One region of the Massilia scottii genome, then DNA from elsewhere that is predicted to be linked to it. Evidence: predicted binding sites of a transcription regulator. Region 1 holds the regulator's gene; each other region holds the start of a gene.
What was found. Region 1 encodes FliA, which starts transcription of late flagellar genes. Its sites were predicted from a motif close to CTAAAGTTTNNNNNNNNNNNGCCGNTA; they were not measured.
Positions count from the first base shown of each region.

Region 2: a site for FliA is predicted at 799-825, ahead of RBA41_RS24750 (flagellin N-terminal helical domain-containing protein). Genes of this name have one in related genera too.
Region 3: a site for FliA is predicted at 8,096-8,122, ahead of RBA41_RS24755 (flagellin N-terminal helical domain-containing protein). Genes of this name have one in related genera too.

Region 1 is NZ_JAVCWM010000007.1:301,719-310,657, reverse strand. Features, by position in the region: gene RBA41_RS12670 (amidohydrolase) at 1-1,574, opposite strand, end outside; gene RBA41_RS12665 (M35 family metalloendopeptidase) at 2,013-3,116, shown strand; gene RBA41_RS12660 (hypothetical protein) at 3,284-3,784, opposite strand; gene motD (flagellar motor protein MotD) at 3,905-4,663, opposite strand; gene RBA41_RS12650 (flagellar motor protein) at 4,667-5,413, opposite strand; gene RBA41_RS12645 (RNA polymerase sigma factor FliA) at 5,395-6,126, opposite strand; gene RBA41_RS12640 (MinD/ParA family ATP-binding protein) at 6,142-6,924, opposite strand; gene flhF (flagellar biosynthesis GTPase FlhF) at 6,962-8,287, opposite strand; gene RBA41_RS12630 (ParA family protein) at 8,914-8,939, shown strand, end outside.
Region 2 is NZ_JAVCWM010000022.1:23,123-29,328, reverse strand. Features, by position in the region: gene RBA41_RS24755 (flagellin N-terminal helical domain-containing protein) at 1-602, shown strand, start outside; gene RBA41_RS24750 (flagellin N-terminal helical domain-containing protein) at 926-2,368, shown strand; gene RBA41_RS24745 (flagellar protein FlaG) at 2,440-2,811, shown strand; gene fliD (flagellar filament capping protein FliD) at 2,967-4,976, shown strand; gene fliS (flagellar export chaperone FliS) at 5,003-5,449, shown strand; gene RBA41_RS24730 (flagellar protein FliT) at 5,459-5,785, shown strand; gene fliK (flagellar hook-length control protein FliK) at 5,797-6,206, shown strand, end outside.
Region 3 is NZ_JAVCWM010000022.1:29,454-38,392, reverse strand. Features, by position in the region: gene RBA41_RS24795 (class I SAM-dependent methyltransferase) at 1-679, shown strand, start outside; gene rfbC (dTDP-4-dehydrorhamnose 3,5-epimerase) at 679-1,239, shown strand; gene RBA41_RS24785 (DegT/DnrJ/EryC1/StrS family aminotransferase) at 1,261-2,421, shown strand; gene RBA41_RS24780 (GNAT family N-acetyltransferase) at 2,418-3,050, shown strand; gene RBA41_RS24775 (LbetaH domain-containing protein) at 3,059-3,706, shown strand; gene RBA41_RS24770 (hypothetical protein) at 3,776-4,795, opposite strand; gene RBA41_RS24765 (hypothetical protein) at 5,020-6,003, opposite strand; gene RBA41_RS24760 (flagellin N-terminal helical domain-containing protein) at 6,393-7,835, shown strand; gene RBA41_RS24755 (flagellin N-terminal helical domain-containing protein) at 8,224-8,939, shown strand, end outside.

The DNA.
Region 1 (8,939 bases):
TCGAGCGCATCGACCGGCCAGTCGCTGCCGAACACCACGCGCGCGCCCGCATCGAGCAGCAGCGACTGCGGCTGCAGGATCGCGTAGCGCTGCGGACCCAGATAATCCTTCAGCCCGGCCACCGTGTCCGGCGCCGGTTTGGCCCACTGGAACGACAGCACCGCGCTCGCATCGAGCGCGGCAAAGCGGCCGAAGTCGGCCGGGTCGACAATTTCGGCATGCGCCAGCGCCGGGCGGGCATCCTTGCCGCCGGGCGTGGCGCGCAGGGCCTCGATGGCGTCGAGCGTTTCGCGCACCGCGCCGTCACCGTCCACGTGCACGTGGGCGTCGATGCCGGCGGTGGCCAGCCCGGCGAGGATGGCTTTCAGCGCGGCGGGCGGGAAATAGGTCGGCGGCCCCTTGCTGTCGCCCGGCACCCAGTGCGGATGCTGCGGCGTGCCGCGGTCGACAAAGTACGGCGCGACCATGGTGCCGGTCAGGGCCGGCGCGGCGATCACGCCGTCCATGTAGAGCTTGGCGTGACGCACGCGCATGATTGGTGCGACGCCGTTCTTTTCCTGGTGATAGCGCTTGACCATCTTGAGCACGGAGGCCACCGCGCGCGCCGGATCGGCGCCGTCTTCGGTGGCCACTTCGGCGGCGAAATGGGCCCGCGCGCTCAGCTTGCCCTGGCGCTCGATGGCGGCAAAGGCGGTGAAGATTTCCTGGTCGCTGCTGGCGTCGAGAAAACTGGTCACGCCCTGGCGCCCCAGCGCTTGCATGGCAAAGGTGGCGGCGGTGATGTTCTCGGCCGGGGTGGTCTTCGGCAGCAGCTTGTCGACCAGATCCATGGCCGCGTCTTCCAGCAGTCCGGTCGGCTCGCCAAAGGCGTTGCGCGCGATCTTGCCGGTGGCCGGGTTGGGGGTCGCGCGCGTGATGCCGGCCATGTGCAGGCCGCGCGTATTGACCAGGTTGGAGTGGCCGAACGAGGAACGCACCACGATCGGGCGCGCGGTATTGATGGCGTCGAGCGTGGCGCGGGTGGTTTCCACGCCGGCTGGCAGCATGCTTTGCTGGAACCAGTTGACCACCTGCAGCCATTCCTTGATGCCCTTGGTACGGCTTTCCTTGTCGACGCAAGCCTGGATGCGCGCCTGGAACTGGGGCACGGTCAGCGCTTCGTAGTTCAGATTGCAGCGCAGCAGGCGCTTGCCGCCGGACAGGGGATGCATGTGGGCGTCGATCAGGCCCGGCATGAGCATGCGTCCCTGCAGGTCGATGATGCGGGTGCCCTTGCCGGCCAGCAGGGCGGCGCCGGTATTGTCGCCCACGTAGACGATGCGCCCGGCGCGCACGGCCAGGGCCTGCTGCACGCTGTCGCTGGCGTCCACGGTGTAGACGTAGCCGTTGCGGTAGATGGTATCGGCCATGCCGGACTCGACCGCCTTGGCGGCGGCCTTGGCCTTCGGCGCGGCCACTGCCGGCGTGGCGCCGCCGAGCAGCAGCGCCAGCACGGCGGCGGCGCAGGCGGCGCGCGCAACAACGGGTTCCAGCAGCATCGAGGCGCTGGCGGGCAGCGCGCGGGTTTCGGTCATTCTGCATCCCTTTCTGTCGGATTGCGGTAAGTGGCGTTGGCCACAGAATACACGTTGCCCGGAGGGTTTCCTATATCTGCCGCCAAACACGGCATGGCGAACGCAACGCGGCCACGCCCCTCGCCTGTCTGTTGCTTCAAGCTGTGCATGAACGGGCTCGATGACAAGGACAAGTGCACCCTGATTGGTACCGAACAGGCTTGCGCCGCATAAAATTCTGATAGGAAATTCTCTCTTCCTACAAGCTTGATTTCATTGAGGAAATTGTGCGAAAACACATTTTTTTGTGCCGCTGGCGATACGTTCAGAATTTGCTCAAACGACAAAATTTCCGTTGAATATGTATGTCCCGTGCAAGTGCGCCATGTAACGATGGGTTGTTGAGGCAGCTTCTAGCCCGGCACTCAAGAACGAGCACATTCACTCACGGAGAACTGTATGAACTGGAATCACTTGGTTAAAGCAAGCGTCGGTATCGTAGCAGCAGCAGCCTGCCTGGCAGCCCAGGCGGGGTCGAACGGGGTGACTGTCAGCCTGAGTCCCGAAAAATCCTCGCTGGGCAAAGAGGACGATGTCGTCATGCGCGTCACCATCACCAACACCTCGTCCAAGCCGCAATACGTGCTCAAGTGGCACACCCCGTTTGCCGGCGTCGAGGATCATCTGTTCGACGTGACCCGCGACGGCGTGGATGTGCCTTACCAGGGCCGCCATTACAAGCGCCCTGCCCCGACCGCCAAGGATTACTACCTGCTCAAGCCGGGCGCCTCGCACACGGCCAAGGTGGAGCTGTCGGCCATGTACGACATGAGCGTGACGGGCGACTACTCGGTGCGCTACCACGCCGCCTCGCTCAACCTGTTCAACTCGACCTCGGACGACGACAACAGCGTGAACGCGCGCCAGGGCGAGCGCGAGATCGGCGAGATCGCTTCGGCGCCGGTATCGCTGTGGATCGATGGCCGCCTTGAGCGCGGCACCGTGGTAGCCGACCCGTTCGAGCTCGCTGCCAAGCAACAGGCCGCAGGCCCGGCCGGCGTCTCGTTCGCCAGCTGCAGCTCGTCTCAGCAGACGACGATCAACTCGGCCATGTCGGCCGCCAAGAACATGGCCAACGGCAGCGTTACTTACCTCAACAGCGGCCTGCAGGGCACGCGCTACAAGAAATGGTTCGGCGCCTACACCTCGGGACGCTACTCGACGGTCAAATCGCACTTTGCCAACATCAAGAACGCGCTCGACAGCAAGCCGATCGTGGTCGATTGCAGCTGCAAGGAATCCTACTACGCCTATGTGTACCCGACGCAGCCGTACAAGATCTACGTCTGCAATGCGTTCTGGTCGGCCCCAACGACCGGCACGGATTCCAAGGGCGGCACCCTGGTGCACGAGCTGAGCCACTTCAACGTGGTCGCCGCGACCGATGACTGGGCGTATGGCCAGTCGGCCGCCGCCAGCCTGGCAACCAGCAACCCGACGAAAGCCGTCGACAATGCCGATTCCCACGAATATTTCAGCGAAAACACCCCGTCGCTGCCATAAGCGGACGATGGCATAAAAACAGCCTGGCAGCGCGAGCGGCCAGGCTGTTTTTTTATGGCTTCGGAGTCTGCCGCCGGCTTTTAATTTCTCATTCGAGCTCTGACCCCGGTTGAGAAATGTTTCGAGTCGGAGGTCTGACCCCGGTTAGGAAAGGTTTGGGAGGAGTATTATTGTTCGGCCGGCTGCGCGACCTGGGTGTGCGTGAACACCGTCGACGCCGGCTTCATCGCCACCGGATGATCCAACTGCTGCAAGTCAAGCACGTAACTGCCGGTATGGCTGAGCCGGTAGCGGCGCTTGCCTGGAAGGAAGTCATACGCGCCCGTGATGTCGATCGTGTTGCTAAGCACGCCGTTCGGCTCGACCTTGACGTAGTCCTCCGGTCGCGGCGGCGCGCGCTTGACCATCGGGCCGATGTAATTGACCGGCGCCGCACTGCCCGCCACGCTGATGTCGAACTCCGGCCCGAACAGTTGCTCGCTTTGGTAGGTGACCTTCCACAGGTAGATCGGCTGCGCCGTCTTGTTGCTCACCGTCAGGGTTACCAGCACCTTGCCGTCGCGCGACGCCACCGCCACTTTTTCGCTCACGCCAACCATCGGTTTATCCTTCGCATAGGCCAGCCCCAGCGCCATGATCATCAACACGCCCGCCAGTGATCGTTTCATCGCCACGCTCCTTGTTCTCGTCAGCCCGGCTGCGGCGCTCGATCGGCGGGGCCGGGTCGCCCGCCTGTGCCGTTCCCGGCCATTGTGCCTCGTTTCGCCCATCGGGCCAGCCCGGTTGGATCAACGGGTCGGAATCTCGGTCGTGGTATCGGGCAGCGCCGACAGGATCGTCACCGCCACGCGCCGGTTGCGCGCGCGCCCTTCGGGCGTGTCGTTGGAGGCCACCGCGATGTTGGCGCCGTGCCCCACCACCGTGAGCCGCCCGGCGCCCACGCCGCTGTCGATGAACAGGCGCACCACGCTGCTGGCGCGCACCGCCGACAGTTCCCAGTTCGACGGAAACAGCGCATTCCTGATCGGCGTCGGGTCGGTATGGCCTTCGACATGCACCGCGTGCGGGTCGTCCTTGAGCAGCACCGCCAGCGCGCGCAGGGCCTGGTCCGACTCCGGCGTGAGGGTGGCGTCGCCCGGGTCGAACAGCACGCTGGCATTGATCTCGACGCTCACGCCGCGGCTGTTTTGCGTCACCCGCACCTTGCCTTCCCTGACCAGCGGGGCCAGGGTCGAGGTGAGTTTCTGCGCGAGGCTGGTCAGGCGTTCTTTTTCGAGCCGCATCGCTTCCGCGCGCCGTTTGATGAGCGGATCGGGCAGCACGATCAGCTGCGGCACATTGCTGCTGGCGACACTGGCCGTGCTCTTGTCCTTGCCGCCGAAGGCGTCGCCCAGCGACACCGAAAACACCTTGTACTTGCCTTCGTTGACGACCGAAATGGCGTACATCACGACAAAAAAGGCGAACAGCAGGGTGATGAAATCGGCGTACGAAATGAGCCAGCGTTCGTGATTTTCGTGCTCGGCTTCGTACTTTTTGCGCGCCATGGCTCAGGGCCGCGAGAGCAGGCAGGCAACGCGCTCTTCGATCACGCGCGAGTGGTCGCCGCTGGCGATGTCGTGAAAGACGTCGGTGAGGATTTCGTACTGGGTCACCCGTTCGGCGACGATGGTCTTGAGCTTGTTGGCGATCGGGTAGAAGAACATATTGGCCAGCCCGACGCCATACACGGTCGACACGAAGGCCACCGCGATGCCGCTGCCCAGCTTGGCCGGGTCGCTCAGGTTTTCCATCACGTGGATCAGGCCCAGCACCGCGCCCAGGATGCCGATGGTGGGCGAGTATCCGGCCGCCGACTCCCAGATTTTCACCGCTTGCCGCTCGCCGAATTCGTAGGCCGTCACTTCCATCTCCAGCAGGCTGCGCAGCTTGTCGGGGGCGATGCCGTCGACCACCAGGCGCAAGCCCTTCTGCACGAATTTATCCTTGTTGACGGCCATGTACTTTTCCAGCGAGAGCAGGCCGTCGCGCCGCGCATGCAAGCCCCACACGGCGATCTCGCGCGCCAGCCCGGCACGCTGGCTGGGGGGCGGCGAAAACACCCAGCGCAGCATGCGCACGCCGCGCATGAAGGTGGACGCTTCGCTTTGCAGCAGCACGGCGCCGGCGGTGCCGATGACGACGATGGCAAACGCCGCCGGCTGCACCAGGGAGGACAGCTTGCCGCCCTCCAGCGCCTGGCCGATCAGCAGGCCCGACAGCGCCAGGAAGATCCCCGCTACGCTGGCCCGGTCCACGCCTGCTCCTTCAAGGACGCCCGCAGGCGCGCGACCGCCTGGGTGTGCAATTGCGACACGCGCGATTCCGATACCCCCATGACGGCCCCGATCTCTTTCAGGTTCAGTTCTTCTTCGTAGTACAGGCCCATGAGGATTTTTTCGCGCGGCGGCAAGTTGTCGATGGCGTCGATGACGGCATGGCGGAAGTCGCCGTCGAGCAGGCTGCGCAGCGGATCGGCATCGTCCACCGCATAGCGGTCGAGGAAGCTGTCGTTGCCCCCTTCGTTGTCGTGGAAATCTTCGTAGTACACCAGCTGGTGGCCGCCGCCGTCGGTCAGCATGTCCTGGTAGTCGGCCAGGGAGAGCTTGAGACTCTTGGCCACTTCGGATTCGGTGGGCGGGTGGCCGAGCTGTTGCTGCAGGGTGCTCATCGCCGTTTCGATCTTGCGCATGTTCTGGCGCATCGAGCGCGGCAGCCAGTCGCTGCTGCGCAGTTCGTCGAGCATGGCGCCGCGGATGCGCAGCACGGCATAAGTCTCGAACTGGGCGCCGTGGGTTTCCTCATAGCGGGTGATGGCGTCGAGCAGGCCGATCATGCCGGCCTGGATCAGGTCGTCCACTTCGACGCTGGGCGGCAGCTTGGCCTTCATGTGGTGGGCGAGACGCTTCACCAACGGCATGTGCTCCGTCAGTAAATGGTTCTTGTCCGCTTTCCCTTTGACGGTGTACATAGTTATAAGTATGTTTTAAGAACCAAAATGGGAAGTCCCCCCTGTCCTGCCAAGTTGCGGCATGGCTGTCAGGGCAAAGCGCCCCGCCAGCTGGCGAAATGCCACCGAGGCGCCGGCCAGCGGGAACGCATCGACCACGGCCCGGCCCAAGCGCGCGGCCCGGTGCAGGTATTCGTCCGCCGGGACCGAGCCCATCGACGTGAGCTGTACGGCAAGGTAACGACTTGCCGCAGATGACATATTATCGTATACCACCTTGGCTTCGGCTTCGGATGCGCCCGTTACCAGAATTCCGAACGGACGGCGCCCCAACTGTTGCGAAAGTCGCTTGATGAGGGCGTAGGCGGCCGTGATCGAGGCGGCGCTGGTGGAGACCTGGACCACGATTTCGGCGCTGTCCATGACCGGCACCGGAAAGCTGTCGTCGTCGCCGAATTCGCCGTCGACGATGACGATGCCGGTCTGCTTGACCAGCACCTCGAAGGTCTTGGCCAGGCGCCGCGCTTCGTCCGGGCCGCCGCGCGCACGCGCCATGCTGACCACGCCGAAGCCCTGCGGCACCTGGTGGATGATCTGGTTCAGCGCGCACTGCTGGCGCGCCACCTGCAGCAGGCTGGCGCGGTCGGCCACGCCGAGGCGCTGGGCCACGCCGTATTCGCGGTCGCAGGCGTCGACGATGAGCACGTCGTTGCCGGCCCGGGCCAGCGAGGCGCCCAGGTTGACCAGCATGGCGCCCTTGTCGTCTTCGGGCGTGGCCGACAGAAAAGTGACGATGCGCGGCTTGGGCCCGGCCAGCATCCGGCGCAGGCCTTCGGCCTGGTCGAAATCGAAGTGGTTAGCCAAGGGACACCTCGCGCAGGCTGCGGTCGTTGCGGGCGGTGCTGGTATTGGCCATCAGCAGCGGCAGTTCGGCATCCGAAAACTGGGTGGCGGCGGCATCGCGCTTGAGGCGGAAGGCGCGGTCGACCAGCATGTTGCGGTCGGCCAGGTGCAGGTCTTCCGGCACGCGCTGGCCGTTCGAGACGTAGAACAGGTTCAGTTTCTGGCGGATCACGACGTCGAGCACGTTGCCGATCGAAGCCGCTTCGTCGAGTTTGGTCATGATGCAGCCGGCCAGGCCGCTGCCCTGGTAGGCGCGCACCACTTCGTTGAGGGTTTCGTTGGTCGAGGTCGAGTTCAGGCACAGCAGGCGCTTGACGTCGGCGCCGGTCTCGGACAGCATCGCCACCTGTTCGGCCACGTTCTGGTCGCGCTGGGAGACGCCGACGGTGTCGATCAGCACGGTGTGCTTGTTGCGCAGTTCTTTCAGGGCGATGCGCAGGTCCGATTCATCCTTGACCGAGTGCACCATCACGCCGAGGATCTTGCCGTAGATGCGCAGCTGTTCGTGGCCGCCGATACGATAGGCGTCGGTGGTGATCAGGGCCAGCTTTTCCGGGCCGTGGCGCATCACGCAGCGCGCGGCCAGCTTGGCGGTGCTGGTGGTCTTGCCCACGCCGGTGGGGCCGACCAGGGCGAACACGCCGCCCTTTTCCAGGATTTCATCTTCGTTCGAGATGGTGGTCAGATTGCGCGCGAGGACGGTTTTGATCCAGCGCAGGCTCTCGGCGGCATCCTTGCCGGCCGGGAGTTTTTCGATCAGGTAGCGCGACAGGCTGGCCGAGAAACCGGCGGCCAGCATTTCGCGCAGCACGCCGGCTTTTTGCGGCTCGCGCTGCTGGGTGGTGCCCCAGGCGATTTCGGCCAGTTGGCTTTCCATCAAGCCACGCATGGCGCGGATTTCATTCATCATGCCCGACATTTCGGCGCTGGCGCTGTCCTTGGCCTGATTCATGGCTTGCTGCATCATCGACGACATGTGCGAGGCCATCATCGACATGTCGAACGATTCCGGCGCGGCGTAGGCCGGGGCTGGCGTGGGCGCGGCGCGGCGGTTGGCGTAGGTGTCGGGCGGGATCGACAGGGATGGGCGCGGCTGGGCCATCTCGGATTCGTGGGCGGGCGACGAGATCGAGGCGACGTCGTCGCTGGCGAGGGCGAGGATCTCGACCACGCCGTCGACCGGACGGTTGGACAGGATGACGGCGTCGGGCCCGAGCGCTTCGCGTACTTTACGCAGTGCGTCGCGTGATGTTGCAGCCGTAAATTTTTTGACATTCATCGCCAACTCCTGGGGTTCCTGCTGGGTGCGCTCACATGAGGCACTGACAGGATCCATTATTGACGATGCAGTTTGGAAACGATCGAGGGAGAAGGACGGTAAAAGGGGTTCATTTCGGTGGAGCAGCAAGATCCTCGCTCATCGCCTGCGCGGCTCGATCCAAACCGGCAAGCGAGAGCAAACCGGCTACGCGCAATGTTGGCATAAGAAAAAATTTGGCTGACTGGCAAGATGGGAGACGTCAGCCAGGCCGGCGCAAGACTGGCGCCGAAAATCGCGTCGTCAGCTTAACGGCACGTCGGACCGGGAATATGGACTGAAGTGTGAGCCATGAATCAAGTAGCGTATCATACGGCATATAGGAACACTGCTGCGACGTCAATAAAAATTCACAGTATCCAATCACGTTGGTAGCGCTGCGCGTGGCCGTCGACATGGTCCGCTGAGCGAATGAGAGCGCAATCATGCCAAGTAAGTGACTTTTGGGCAACAGACATGCTAAGACTTACCGATCAAGATCTGCTCAATCTGCTGAACGACACCGAATCAGACCGTGCCGAACGCAATCCCGTACCTGAATTCGAGACTACCCAAAGCGCGGTGGTCTGTGTTCTGCGAGGGAAATCATGAGTACGCCTGTGTTGACTTTTTT
Region 2 (6,206 bases), on a different contig from region 1:
ATGTCTCGTCCAAGACCGGCGTCACCGCCCGGCTGAACGACACCAACAGCGGCCTGGTCCTGACCAACGCTTCCGGTAACAACATTACGCTGGCTAACAACAGTGCGGCCGCTTCGGTAACCGTCGGCTCGATCGACTCGGCCGGCGTCACCGGCACCACCGCCGCTGTCGCCACCGGCGCCACCTCGACCTCGATGGGTTATGTGTCGATGAACTCGGACAAGGGTTTCTCGATCGGCAGCAGCGGTTCGACCGCCTTTACCGCCGGCGGCGCCGCCAAGCTCAATACCGTCTCCGGTATCGACGTCTCGACCGCCAAGGGCGCGTCCGACGCACTGAAAGTGCTGGACTCGGCCCTGGCCAACGTCAACAGCCAGCGCGCTTCGTTCGGCGCACTGCAGTCGCGCTTCGAAACGGCTGTCACCAACCTGCAGTCGACCTCCGAAAACCTGTCCGCCTCGCGCAGCCGGATTCAGGATACCGACTTCGCTTCGGAAACAGCCAAACTGACGCGCGGCCAGATTCTGCAACAGGCAGGTACCGCGATGCTGGCCCAGGCTAACTCGCTGCCGAACGGCGTGCTGTCCCTGCTGCGCGGTTAAGCACCAGGTAGCGCCAAGTAATAACAGCCTTGCATCCCCGGTCGGCCCCTGGCCGGCTGGGGATTTTCACTTCAGCAGCAAATCCCGGCAGTAAATTCTTGCCTCACATGCAATAAGGCGGTGGCGTCATGCCCGCTTATTCGCTTCCCTGGCCTCGTATTGAGGCCCAACATAAAAAATATACCTCCATCCCTCCCTAAACTTTCCCAAACGCAATCCGTTATATATAAGGACTGCGGTGTGATTGTCCCGGACCGAAGGGGCAGACCAAAGCGAAGGCAAGTTGCCAACATGTACAAGTAGTATCTGCAAGGAGTATTACCATGAGCGTCATCAATACCAACGTCGCATCGCTGAATGCACAACGCAATCTGGGCACCTCGGCCTCCTCGCTGGCGACTTCGCTGCAACGCCTCTCTTCCGGCTTGCGTATTAACAGCGCCAAGGACGATGCCGCCGGCCTGGCCATTTCGGAACGCTTCACCTCCCAGATCCGCGGTCTCGATCAGGCCAAGCGCAATGCCAACGACGGCGTGTCGATGCTGCAAACGGCTGAAGGCTCCCTGCAATCGACCGGTAACATCCTGCAGCGTGTGCGCGAACTGGCTGTCCAGTCCTCGAATGCGACGAACTCCGCCGGCGACCGCAAGGCGATCCAGGCTGAGGTTGGTCAACTGTTGTCGGAAGCCGACCGTATCTCCCAGACCTCGGAATTCAACGGCCTGAAACTGCTCGACGGCAGCTTCGGTACCGCCACCTTCCAGGTTGGCGCCAATGCCGGCCAGACGATCCAGGCCACCACCGCCAACTTCCGCACCAACAACTACGGTAACAACGAGTTGTCGGAAAAAGCGCCAACCACCCTGGCCACCACCGGCACCGCCTACACCGCCGGCTCGTTCGCCCTGCAAGGCCTGGCCACCTCGAACATCGCCGTGACCGCGACCGATACCGCCCAGTCGCTGGCTTCGACCATCAATGGCGCCACCTCGACCACCGGTGTGACCGCCACTGCCAAGACCGAAGAAGCGGTCAGCCTGACCGCCGCCGGCGTGTACTCGCTGGCTGTCACGTCCGATAACAGCACTGCCGCCAACGTCACCTTCACCGTTGGCGCCGCACTCAACGCTTCCGGCCTGGCATCGGCCGTCAGCGCCTTTAACGATGTGTCGTCGAAAACCGGCGTGACCGCCAAGCTCAATGATGCCAACAACGGCCTGGTCCTGACCAACTCCGCTGGTAACAACATTACCCTGGCTAACAACAGCGCGGCCGCTTCGGTGACCGTCGGCTCGATCGACTCGGCCGGCGTTACCGGCACCACCGCCGCTGTCGCCACCGGCGCTACTTCGACCTCGATGGGTTATGTGTCGATGAACTCGGACAAGGGTTTCTCGATCGGCAGCAGCGGTTCGACCGCCTTTACCGCCGGCGGCGCCGCCAAGCTCAATACCGTCTCCGGTATCGATGTCTCGACCGCCAAGGGCGCGTCCGATGCGCTGAAAGTGCTGGACTCGGCCCTGGCCAACGTCAACAGCCAGCGCGCTTCGTTCGGCGCACTGCAGTCGCGCTTCGAAACGGCCGTCACCAACCTGCAGTCGACGTCGGAAAACCTGTCTGCCTCGCGCAGCCGGATTCAGGATACCGACTTCGCTTCGGAAACAGCCAAACTGACGCGCGGCCAGATCCTTCAGCAGGCAGGTACCGCGATGCTGGCCCAGGCCAACTCGCTGCCGAACGGCGTGCTGTCCCTGCTGCGCGGCTGATCGGCCCCGCTTCGTTACACTCCCCGGCCGCTTTTTGCGCGCCGGGGAATTTTCGTTAAAGGAATACGGTCATGGAACTTCGCCCCTTGGACAACACCGCAGCCGCTGCTCCGCTGCGCCCGGCCGCCCCCGAGAGCGGCGCGGCCACCGCCGCCAGCCGGACGGCACCGCCGGCCGCCGCCGGCAAGACCGAGGCCGCCAGGGAAGCGGCCGAACCCGACCCGGCCGAAGTGACCAAGGTGGTCGGCGAAATCAACGTGGCGATGCAGGCGCTGTCGCGCAATATCGAGTTTTCGATCGATGCCGACAGCAAGCGCACGGTGGTCAAGGTGATCGACCAGACCACCAAGGAAGTGATCCGCCAGATGCCTACCGCCGAGGCGCTCGAGATCGGCAAGGCGCTGGAAAAAGTCCAGGGTTTGCTGATCAGGCAGGTCGCCTGAACCCATCCGTACGGCCCATCGTTAGATGCCGGCAAGAATTGATGCAAATAGGCATAAATCGGGGATAAACCGAACAAGCACCGGATTACCCCTCTAAAGTATGGATAGAAGATGCCGTTAACTTAGTATATTCATGCTTTTACCAGGAGGCGTTCGTGGCCATTTCATCCGTCAGTTCAGGCGGCTCTATCGACGTCAACGACATCGTCAATAAACTGATGATGGCGGAGAGCCGGCCTTTCGTCGCCATGCAGGACAAGGAAAAGGCGTACACGGCCAAGTTGTCGGCCTACGGTGCCCTCAGCGGCGCCCTGGGCGGCTTCCAGACCGCCGTCAGCGGCTTGTCCGACCCGACCAAGTTCAAGACTGTCGGCGCCTCCTCGTCCGATCCGGCCGTGCTCACCGCAAGCGCCGCCAAGGATACCGTCAAGGGCAGCTACAGCGTCAACGTGACCCAGTTGTCGCAGGCGCAGACGCTGACCGCGGCCGGCCAGGCCAGCACCACGGCGCTGATCGGCAGCGGCGCGGCCACCACGCTCACCTTCGAATTCGGCAGCATCACGGGCGGCACCCTGACCAACGGCGCCTACACCGGCGCCGCGTTTGCCCAGGATGCCACGCGCTCGGCGCGCACCGTGACCATCGATTCGAGCAACAACTCGCTGCAAGGCATCCGTGACGCCATCAACAAGGCCAACGTGGGCGTAACCGCCAGCATCATTTCGGATGGCAGCGCCAGCCCCAACCGCCTGGTGCTGACCTCGTCGCAGACCGGCGAAACGTCGAGCATGCGCATCGGCGTGTCGGGCGACGCCGACATCGGCAACCTGCTGGGATATGCCGCCGACGGCACCCAGAACATGACGCAGAACAGCGCGGCGCAAAACACCAAGCTGTCGATCAACGGCGTGGCCATCAGCAGCCCGGGCAACAATGTCTCGGAAGCGATCCAGGGCGTGACCATCAGCGCGCTCAAGATCGGCACCAGCACCGTCAACATCACCAGCGACAGCACGGGCGCGAAGACGGCGCTGAACAATTTCATCAAGTCGTATAACGAACTCAACAGCACGATCGCCGGCCTGACCACGGCCCCCAAGGCCAGCGAAGGCAAGAGCGCCGGCGTGCTGCTGGGCGACTCGACCACGCGCAACCTGCAATCGAGCCTGCGCAAGATGTTCTTCACCCCGGTGCCGGGCATGGATGGCGACATCAGCAGCATGAGCCAGCTCGGCGTGTCGTTCCAGGCCGACGGTTCGCTCAAGCTCGACAATACCAAGCTGCAGAAAGCCCTCGACAGCAACCTGGAAGACGTTTCCAAGCTGCTCAGCACGGTCGGCTCGACCACGGACAGCCTGGTCAGCTTCGTCAGCTCCACCACCAACAGCACGGTCGGCACCAAGAACCTGGTGATCAGCCAGCTGGCGACCCAGGGCAGCGCCAAGGGCAGCGTCGCCGCCGACACCAGCATCACCAAGGGTGTCAACGACCAGTTGTCGCTGACCATCAACGGCGTGACCTCGAGCGCCACCCTGCTGGCCGGTAACTATTCGGCGGCCAGCCTGGCCAGCCACGTGCAGTCGATCATCAACGGCGCGGTCGGCGCGACGGGCGCCAGCGCCACCAGCGGCACCGGCGTGTCGGTCAAGCAGGAAGCCGGGATCTTCACGATCACCTCGAACAAATACGGCTCGACCTCGAAAGTGGGCATCAGCGGCAGCGCCGCGGCGAGCCTGCTGGGCACCCAGACCCTGGTCGACGGGCTCGACGTGGCCGGCACCATCGGCGGCGCGGCCGCCACCGGCAGCGGCCAGAACCTGACCGGCAACGCCGGCTCGGCCAGCTCGGGAATCCAGGTGCAGATCACCGGCGGCGCCATCGGCGAGCGCGGCACCGTGAATATCTCGAAAGGGGCCGGCGCCCAATTTACCGAGCTGATCGACAGCTTTCTCAGCAGCAAGGGCACGATTCCGAGCAAGAACGCCGGCATCAACGCCAGCCTGGCCGATATCGCCAAGCAGCGCGTGGCACTCAATGTGCGCCTGGCCCAGACCGAAAAAGACTTGCGCCGGCAATATTCATCGCTCGACGTGACCCTCTCGGGCATGAGTTCGACCAGCAACTTCCTTGCGCAGCAGCTCGCCGCCCTTAGCAACCTTCGATAGCGTACGACAGAAAGAGGACATTAATTATGTTTGGATCTCCCAACAGGGGCGCGAGCAGCTATGCCAAGGTCGGCCTGGAAACCAGCGTGGTGGCGGCGTCCCCGCACAAACTGATCGTCATGCTGTTCGACGGCGCCCTGGTGGCGGTGCTCAGCGGTCTGATGCACATGAAGTCGGGCAATATTCCGGAAAAAGGCAAGGCGATCTCGAAAGCCATCCAGATCATCGACAATGGCTTGCGCGCCAGCCTCGACAAGAAAGCCGGCGGCCAGATCGCCGAGAACCTCGATTCGCTGTACGAATACATGAGCGCGCGCCTGCTGGCCGCGAACCTGAAGAACGATATCGAGATCATGGTCGAAATCCAGGGCTTGCTGACCGAGCTGCGCGAGACCTGGAACGCCATCGGCGCCGCACCGGCCGCCATTCCCGACGTCGCGCCAGTGCGCATTTCCAACCTTGTGAGTGCCTGAACCATGACCATGACCAACGATGACGTGCTGTCGACCTACGAAGCGATGCTGGCCCTGTCCGAACAGATGGTGGCCGCCGCCGAAAGCGGCGAGTGGGACGAACTGAGCCTGCTCGAAAAACGGGTCGGCGCCCACGTGCGCACCCTGGAAGCGAATGACAGGCAGATCGTGCTCGAAGGCGCCAGCCGCGTCAAGAAAGTGGCGATCATCAAGCAGCTGCTGGCCTACGACCGCATCATCCGCGACCTGACCACCCCGTGGATGGCGCAACTGTCGCAACTGATCAACAGCAGCGGCACCGCGCGCCGTCTGAATAACGCCTACGGCGGCGTCTAGTCGCGCTCGCGATGCTGGCGCGCACGGACGGCCCGGCGGTGCATGCGGTCGGCAAGGTCGACCCGGCCCGGCCCGCGCTCGGCGTCGGCGACATCCGCCAGGAAGCGCTCGCGCGCGTGCTGTCGACCCAGGTCGGCCAGTCGATGCAGGTGGCGATCCTGTCGAAGTTTCAAGACGGCACCTTCCTGGTGCGCGTGGCGGGCGAACAGGCCCGCATGAGCCTGCCGCAGGGCGCGGAAGCCGGCACCGAGATGCCGATGACCCTGGTAGCGGTCAATCCCCGTCCCCAGTTCCGCCTCGATAACCAGCCCGCCGCTACCGCCCAGACACCCTTGCCCGGCGCCGCCGGCCAGGCCCTGCCCGGCGGCGCCACGCCCGACCGCGCGCCGCTCCAGGCCCCCGTGCTGCCGCAGGCGCAGCC
Region 3 (8,939 bases), on a different contig from region 1:
CATGCCGGCCGTGATGAAACCCGAGGCGGTGGTGACGCTGGAGTTTCCCCACCTGCTGCGCCTGATCGCCGACCAGCAATTCGACACGATTTACCACGAGCACTATTCCTACCTGTCCCTGCTGGCCCTGATGCCCGTGTTCGCCCGCGCCGGCCTGCGCGTATTCGACATCGAGCACCTCCCGACCCACGGCGGCAGCCTGCGCGTGCACGCCTGCCTGCAAACGGCGTCGCACAGCACCACGGCGCAAGTGGAAGCTTGCCTGGCGCTGGAACAGGAAGCCGGCCTGGCGCGCCTGGACACCTACGCCGCTTTTGGGGAACGCATGCGCGCCACCAAGCGCGCGCTGCAGCGCTTCCTGATCGACGCCAAGGATGAAGGCAAGACCATCGCCGCCTACGGCGCCGCCGCCAAGGGCAATACCCTGCTCAACTACTGCGGCATCGGCACCGACATCATCGATTACGTGGTCGACAGCAATCCCGCCAAGCAAGGCCGGCTCTTGCCCGGCAGCCGCATTCCCGTGCGCGCGCCCGAGGCGGTGTTTGAAACGCAACCCGACTACCTCTTGATCCTGCCGTGGAACATCAAGGAAGAATTGATGACCCAGATGGCCGGCATCCGCGGCTGGGGCGGGCAATTCCTGCTGGCCAACCCGCACATTCACGTGGTGGCCTGATGCAATTCCACCCTACCCCGCTGGCCGGTGCCTTTCTCATCGACATCGAACCCGTCGAAGACGAGCGCGGCCTGTTTGCCCGCACCGTCTGCGAGGACGAGTTCGCGCGGCACGGCCTGGTGGGGCGTTTCGTGCAGCAAAGCGTTTCCTGGAATCCCCACCCAGGCACCCTGCGCGGGCTGCATTTCCAGAGCGCGCCCGACCAGGAAATCAAGCTGGTGCGGGTAACGCGCGGCGCCATCTTCGACGCCATCGTCGACCTGCGGCCTGGCTCCGCGACCTACGGCAAGGAATTCCACACCGAACTGTCGGCCGGCAACCGCCGCCAGTTGTACATTCCCGCCGGCATGGCGCATGGCTTCCAGAGCCTGGAAGCCGATACCGAAGTGCTCTACCAGATGAGTACACCGTTCCGCCCCGCCTCCGCAGGCGGCCTGCGCTGGGACGATCCGGCGCTGAACATTCCCTGGCCCGTGTGCGCATCACGCAAGATCTCCGACAATGACCGGGCATGGCCGACCCTGGCCGCCCGCACGCTCGCCCTGACCCTGAACCTTTAACCTGCTTTGTGAAGGATTGCCATGATCCCCGTATTTAAGCCGCTGATCGAAAAAGAAGAAATCGACGCCAGCCGCGAATCGCTCGAAATGGGCTGGCTCGGCATGGGCAGCTACGTGTCCGGTTTTGAAAACAAGGTCAAGGAAATCCTGGGCACGGAAGAGCGCTACGTGGCCGCCTTGAGTACCGGCACGGCCGGGCTGCACGTGGCCTTGCTCATCGCCGGGGTCGGTCCGGGCGATGAGGTCATCGTCTCTTCCTTTAACTGCTCGGCCGACTTCCAGGCAATTTCATGGGTGGGCGCCGAAATCGTCTTCTGCGACTGCCTCGACGCCACCCTGGCGATCGACATGAAACAGGCGGCCAAGCTCGTCACGCCGAAGACAAAAGCCATCATCGTCATGGATTACGATTGCATCCTCTGCGATCACGATGAAATCGCCGAATTCGCAGCCATACACAAGCTGCGCGTGATCCACGATGCCGCGCATTCCTTCGGGTCCAAGTACAAGGGTAAACCGGTCGGCAGCTTTTCCGACATCTGCGTGTTCAGCCACGACCCGGTAAAAACCATCACCTGCCTCGACGGCGGCACGATTGTGGTGAAAACCAGGGAAGAACTGGCCATGGTGCACGAACTGCGCCTGCTCGGCATGCAGCAGCCGGCCTCGGTCATGTACCAGAACCAGCGCGCCTGGACGTTTGATGTCGAACGCGTCGGCTACCGCTACCACATGCTCAATATGCACGCCGCCATCGGGCTGGCGCAGCTGTCCAAGCTGGAGCTGATCGCCAGCAGCCGGCGCGACGCCTGCATCAAATACAACGCGCTGCTGGCCGGCGTGACGCAGGTGCGTACCCCGCTGACCGACTTTGCCGATGTTAATCCGTTCCTGTACTACATCCGCGTGCCGGCCGAGGACCGCGATGAGCTGCGCAAGTTTCTGAAGGAAAACGGCGTCGACACCGGCATTCACTGGCAGCCGGGGCACTGGTTTTCGCTCTGGAAAAACTGTCGCGCGGGCGACCTGAGCGTGACCGACCGGGTCGGCAATGAAATCCTGTCCCTGCCGCTGCACTCGCGCATGGACCTGGCCCTGGTCGATGAAGTGTGCCGCCAGATCGGCCTGTATTTCTCCGGGACGCCGGCCGCCGGGGCGCCGGCCGCCGGGACGCCGGCATGAACGGGCAAGCCCTGTTCGCCGCCTACAAGCAGGCGGCCGGTGCCGGGGCCGACCTGGTGATCCCGGTGGGCCGGCCGGTCGAAGCCCTGCTGCGCCCGATCGCCACGGCCAGCGTCCACATCAACCTGGACGATGCGCGCCTGCTCAGCGAGTGGCGCAACCGCTTCGTCAAATCGTTCCTGACCGAATTCGACTCGCACGAAACGCGCACCGCGAACTGGCTGGCCACAGCCGTGGCGCGCGATCCCGGCAAGATCCTGTTCATGGTCGACACCCTCGACGGCCGCCCGGTCGGCCACGTGGGGCTGGGATTCATCGACTGGGACAAAGGCTACGTGGAGGCTGACGCCATCGTGCGCGGCGGCGACTGCCGCAAGGGCTTGATGACGCTCGCGCTGCAGGCGCTGCTGCACTGGGCGCGCGCGGGTCTCGGGCTGGACGATGCCTGGGTGCGGGTGCGTTCGGACAACCCGGCGGTGGCGTTTTACGCGAAAGCCGGCTTTGGCGAGGTCAAGCGCGTGCCGCTGGCCAGCAGCAGCGCGGACGGCCAGGTCACGTGGGTTGAAGATCCGACGGCAGGCAGCGATGCCCCGGCGCTGGTGTACATGCGCTATCAGGCACCGGAGTAAAACAGCGCATGGCGAACGAACACTTGAGCGCTTACACCTGCCAACAGGTCACGACCTTTTTCCCGGGGATGGAAGCGGCCGTGCTGCAGCGCGTTATCGCGACGCATTGGGACACGGCGATGGCGCGCCTGCAAGCGTGCATCGACAAGGTGAAGATGTGGCCGCAGGGGCAATTCAACTATCTCAATTCGAGCCAGTACTGCCAGTATTTGTATTTCCTGTCGAATACGATATGGCGTGAAGAGCGCAGCGAAGAGGCGCTGGGCGTGGCGACGCGCCTGTTCCTGCTCAACAAGGCGCTCAACGGTATCGATTTGTTCTACGAGATCGCATTGCCGGAGGTGTTTTTTATTGGGCACTCGGTGGGCATCGTGCTGGCCAAGGCGACGTATGGGAACTACCTGGTGCTGTATCAAAATTCCACGGTCGGCAAGAACCACGGCGTGGCGCCGGTGCTGGGGGAAGGCGTGATCCTGTATCCCAACAGCGCCATCATCGGGCGCTGCCGTGTTGGCGACAACACCACGGTCTCGCAGGGCACCGGCGTGATCAACCGCGACACGCCGGGCGACTGCATGGTATTCGCAGGCACGGCGGGCGAACTGACCGTCAAGCCATCGAAACGCCGCCTGATCGACGACTTCTTCCGCTTCTAAAACATTTCTTAATCGGGGTCAGACCTCCGACTCGAAACATTTCTTGAACGGGCAAACAGGCCCACGGTGTCAGCGCAGGCCAGCTGACAGGCTCGTATTGGCCTCGTTCCTGATCTTTTGGCGATGGGCATTGTATTTCTCAATCACCGCCGCTTCCCGTGTTGCGGCATCGTCCAGGGCCGCGGACAGCCGTTGGTAGGTGGCAAGTTCGGCGTCGCTGGAAAACACCAGCGTTTGTTGGTGAAGCTGCATCTTGCCGAGCCGGGACTGGGCGAAATCGAGCAGGCCACCCACGCCGTCGATCATTTCCTTCTGAACCGCGGACAACTCCGCGTTGAGTTCGAGCGTCTTCTCGCCAATCCGTACCACGTTGCTCATCTGCATATTGCGATAGCGTTCCGGGATGCGCGCCGTACGCAGATATTCCCGGCCTTCCTCGACGGACGCCTTGGCCAGCGTGTCGCGCTGTTCGATGAGCTGCCTGAAGCGCACGATCTGTATCCGCGCAGCATCAATACCCTTGCGCGACATGAAGCTTTCCGGGGTCAGCCCGTCCAGGGATATCTTCCCGAACTCCTTTTCCAAGCGCTCGCCTTCGGCCATCTGGCGCTTGAGCACGGCACCTAGCCCATCCAGGAACGCGACAAGCTCGCGTGCCTCTTCACTGGCGGGCGCGGGCGCCGGCGCGCTGCCTTGCTGCCCCGTCTGGTTCATGGTCGCTAGCAGTTGCCGCTGCGCGGAGTTCATTGCCGCCTGGTCCTGGTGCGTTCCCACCACATTGCCCACGCCGGCCAGGAACAGCAAAAACGCCACCACGAACTTGGCCCTCACCATCTGGCGCGCAGGCCGTTTCCCCAGGAAAAACCGGAGTGCACCCAGCACAATCGCGGCCGCAAGCACGACGCCAAATAATTTCCCGGCCATTTGCGCATGGCTCTGCCCGCCAGGATTGGCCAGGCGCGGCAGAAAAATCGCCGCCGCGAGGGTGAGATTGGCAACGCTGTTGACGGTGCGCTCCGGCGTTTGCAGCGCCTTTTCATCGGTATGCATGTTTGTACGGTTGAAATTGATAAGTGAAACGCCACGCATGGCGACTGTGCCGGCGCAGCATGGGCGCCACGGCCATGGAAGAGCCCATCCTGACTTTTGGCGGCGCGCGTCGTCGTGACCGGCCCTCCCGTTCTGCGTGATGCAGGCGGTGCTGCTGCCAGGGAGGGCTACGGATGTCACAATGTTTCTAATCAGAGCTCTGACCCCGGTTGTCGGAGGTCTGAGCTCGGCCGTCGGATTTGTCTGGCCAGTCCTGAGCTGTCTTAGCGGAGGGCGGGACCGAGCTGCCTGGCGGCGTCGCGCTTGGTCTTTTCCAGATGCGCGTTGAATTGCTCGACCACCGCCGCTTCGCGCACGCCAATCTGCTCCAACGCCGCGGACAAGCTGCGGTAGGTGGCGACGTCGCGCTCGCTGGCAAACATCAGCTTGCCATTCTGGAACTTCGCTTTGCCGAGCTGCGACTGGCCGAAGTCGAGCACGTCGTTCACCCCCTTGATGAATTCCTTGCCGACCGCGGACAAGGCCGCGTTGTGCTTGAGCGTCTCCTCGCCCACCTTGGCCCTGGCGCTCGATTCGCTGCGGTATTGTTCCGGCACCTTGGCCGTGCGCACATAGGTGCGGCCTTCCTCGACGGCGGCGACGATCATCTTGTCGCGCTGGTCGATCAGCTCGACGTAGCGCGCCATTTTCGCGCGCGAATCGGCAATTCCCTTGCGCGAGGTGAGCGTCTGCGGCGTCAGCAAGGTGCTCATGTCGATTTTTTCGAATTCCTTGTCCAGCAGTTCGCGCTCGGCCACCTGGCGTTTGAGCAGCGCGCCGGCGCCATTGACGAACGCCACCACCTGGCGTGCTTCTTCACTGGCGGCCTGCGGTACCGCCGGCCCGCTTGGCTCGCCCTTTTCGTTCATGGTCGCCACCAGGCTCTGGCTCGCCGCGCGGATCGCGCCGATGTCGCGCTTCATCGCGCCGATTTTACCCAGCGACATCAATATCAGGACGATCGCGACCACCAGCTTGGCGCATGCCATGCGCAGCGGCGGATGCGTCTTCAGGATGCCTTTGAGCAGCAGCAGGATGATGAATACCGCAACCAGGCTGCCGCCGATGAAACCCCCGGCCATCTCGGCGTCGCCGTTCCCCTTCATGACTGCCCAGACGGGAAGGAGGAAGCCGATCGCCAATGCAATGTTGGCAAGAAGGTTCACGCGCGAAACGGTCTCGTCCGGCGGGTTGTCGCTGTAATCCATGTTGAGTTTTCCGAAAGGGGTAATGTTGTATGGCAATGTCAGGCGGCGATTTTACCTGTTCCGGATAAATACGATGTTGTATGGAAATAGCATTTTTATCCAGGCCACATCACTCAGGAGCGCCCGGACAGCGTTCCACAGCGCAAAAACAGGGCCGCAATTACCTTTATTTGGCCCTCAAGTTCTGGCGGACGCTGCCGTCAAGCGCCCCGACCCGGGCCCGCTTGAGGGGCGAAATAAAAAATATACCTGCCTGATATCACTAAACTTTCCGCCAGGTAACCCGTTACAAAAAAGGACTGCGGTGTGATTGTCCCGGACCGAAGGGGCAGACCAAAGCGAAGGCAAGTTGCCAACATGAATAAGTAGTATCTGCAAGGAGTATTACCATGAGCGTAATCAACACCAACGTCGCATCGCTGAATGCACAACGCAATCTGGGCACCTCGGCCTCCGCACTGTCGACCTCGCTCCAACGCCTCTCTTCCGGCTTGCGTATTAACAGCGCCAAGGACGATGCCGCCGGCCTGGCCATTTCGGAACGCTTCACCTCCCAGATCCGCGGTCTCGATCAAGCCAAGCGCAATGCCAACGACGGCGTTTCGATGTTGCAAACGGCTGAAGGTTCTTTGCAATCGACGGGCAACATTCTGCAGCGTGTACGTGAACTGGCTGTGCAGTCCTCGAATGCGACGAACTCCGCTGGCGACCGCAAGGCGATCCAGGCTGAGGTCGGTCAACTGTTGTCGGAAGCCGACCGTATCTCCCAGACGTCGGAATTCAACGGCCTGAAACTGCTCGACGGCAGCTTCGGTACCGCCACCTTCCAGGTTGGCGCCAACGCCGGCCAGACGATCCAGGCAACCACCGCCAACTTCCGTACCAACAACTACGGTAACAACGAGTTGTCGGAAAAAGCGCCAACCACCCTGGCCACCACCGGCACCGCCTACACCGCCGGCTCGTTCGCCCTGCAAGGCCTGGCCACGTCGAACATCGCCGTGACCGCGACCGATACCGCCCAGTCGCTCGCTTCGACCATCAATGGCGCCACCTCGACCACCGGTGTGACCGCCACTGCCAAGACCGAAGAAGCGGTCAGCCTGACCGCCGCCGGCGTGTACTCGCTGGCTGTCACGTCCGATAACAGCACTGCCGCCAACGTCACCTTCACCGTTGGCGCCGCACTCAACGCTTCCGGCCTGGCATCGGCCGTCAGCGCCTTTAACGATGTGTCGTCCAAAACCGGCGTGACCGCCAAGCTCAATGATGCCAACAACGGCCTGGTCCTGACCAACTCCGCTGGTAACAACATTACCCTGGCTAACAACAGCGCGGCCGCTTCGGTGACCGTCGGCTCGATCGACTCGGCCGGCGTTACCGGCACCACCGCCGCTGTCGCCACCGGCGCTACTTCGACCTCGATGGGTTATGTGTCGATGAACTCAGACAAGGGTTTCTCGATCGGCAGCAGCGGTTCGACCGCCTTTACCGCCGGCGGCGCCGCCAAGCTCAATACCGTCTCCGGTATCGATGTCTCGACCGCCAAGGGCGCATCGGATGCACTGAAAGTGCTGGACTCGGCCCTGGCCAACGTCAACAGCCAGCGCGCTTCGTTCGGCGCACTGCAGTCGCGCTTCGAAACGGCTGTCACCAACCTGCAGTCGACCTCCGAAAACCTGTCTGCCTCGCGCAGCCGGATTCAGGATACCGACTTCGCTTCGGAAACAGCCAAACTGACGCGCGGCCAGATCCTTCAGCAGGCAGGTACCGCGATGCTGGCCCAGGCCAACTCGCTGCCGAACGGCGTGCTGTCCCTGCTGCGCGGTTAAGCACCAGGTAGCGCCAAGTAATAACAGCCTTGCATCCCCGGTCGGCCCCTGGCCGGCTGGGGAGTTTCACTTCAGCAGCAAATCATTGTCGTACATGCAATAAAGCCGCGGCGCAATGCCGGCTTATCTTCTTCCTGGCCTCGTTCATGAGCCGCCAAATAGATTTATTTTGCCCTCAAGTTTGGCGAAACGCTGTCGTCTGGCGCCGTGCCTGCGCACGCCTTGAGGCCCAAAAGAAAAAATATACACCCGAAATCCCCCTAAACTTTCCAGACCGCAATCCGTTACATATAAGGACTGCGGTGTGATTGTCCCGGAACAAAGGGGCACACCAAGGCAAACGGCACGGAGCCAACATGAATAAGCAGTAACTGCAAGGAGTAATACCATGAGCGTCATCAATACCAACATCTCGTCCCTGAATGCACAACGTAACCTGAGCACCTCCGGCTCCGCCCTGGCGACTTCGCTGCAGCGCCTGTCCTCCGGTTTGCGTATCAACAGTGCAAAAGACGATGCGGCTGGCCTGGCCATTTCTGAACGTTTCACGTCGCAAATCCGCGGCCTGGATCAAGCCAAGCGCAATGCCAACGATGGTGTGTCGATGCTGCAAACGGCGGAAGGCTCCCTGCAATCGACCGGTAACATCCTGCAACGTGTGCGCGAACTGGCTGTCCAGTCGTCCAACGCCACCAACTCCGCCGGCGACCGCAAGGCGATCCAGGCTGAAGTCGGCCAGCTGCTGTCGGAAGCGGACCGTATCTCGCAGACCTCCGAATTCAACGGCCTGAAACTGCTCGACGGCAGCTTCGGCACCGCTACTTTCCAGGTTGGCGCCAATTCCGGCCAGACCATCCAGGCCACCACCGCCAACTTCCGTACCAATAACTACGGCAACAACGAACTGTCGGAAAAAGCGCCAACCACGCTGGCCACCACCGGCACCGCCTACACCGCCGGCTCGTTCGCCCTGCAAGGCCTGGCCACCTCGAACATCGCCGTCACCGCGACCGACACCGCCCAGTCGCTGGCGTCGACCATCAATGGCGCTTCGGCCACCACCGGCGTGACCGCCTCGGCCAAGACCGAAGAAGCGGTCACCCT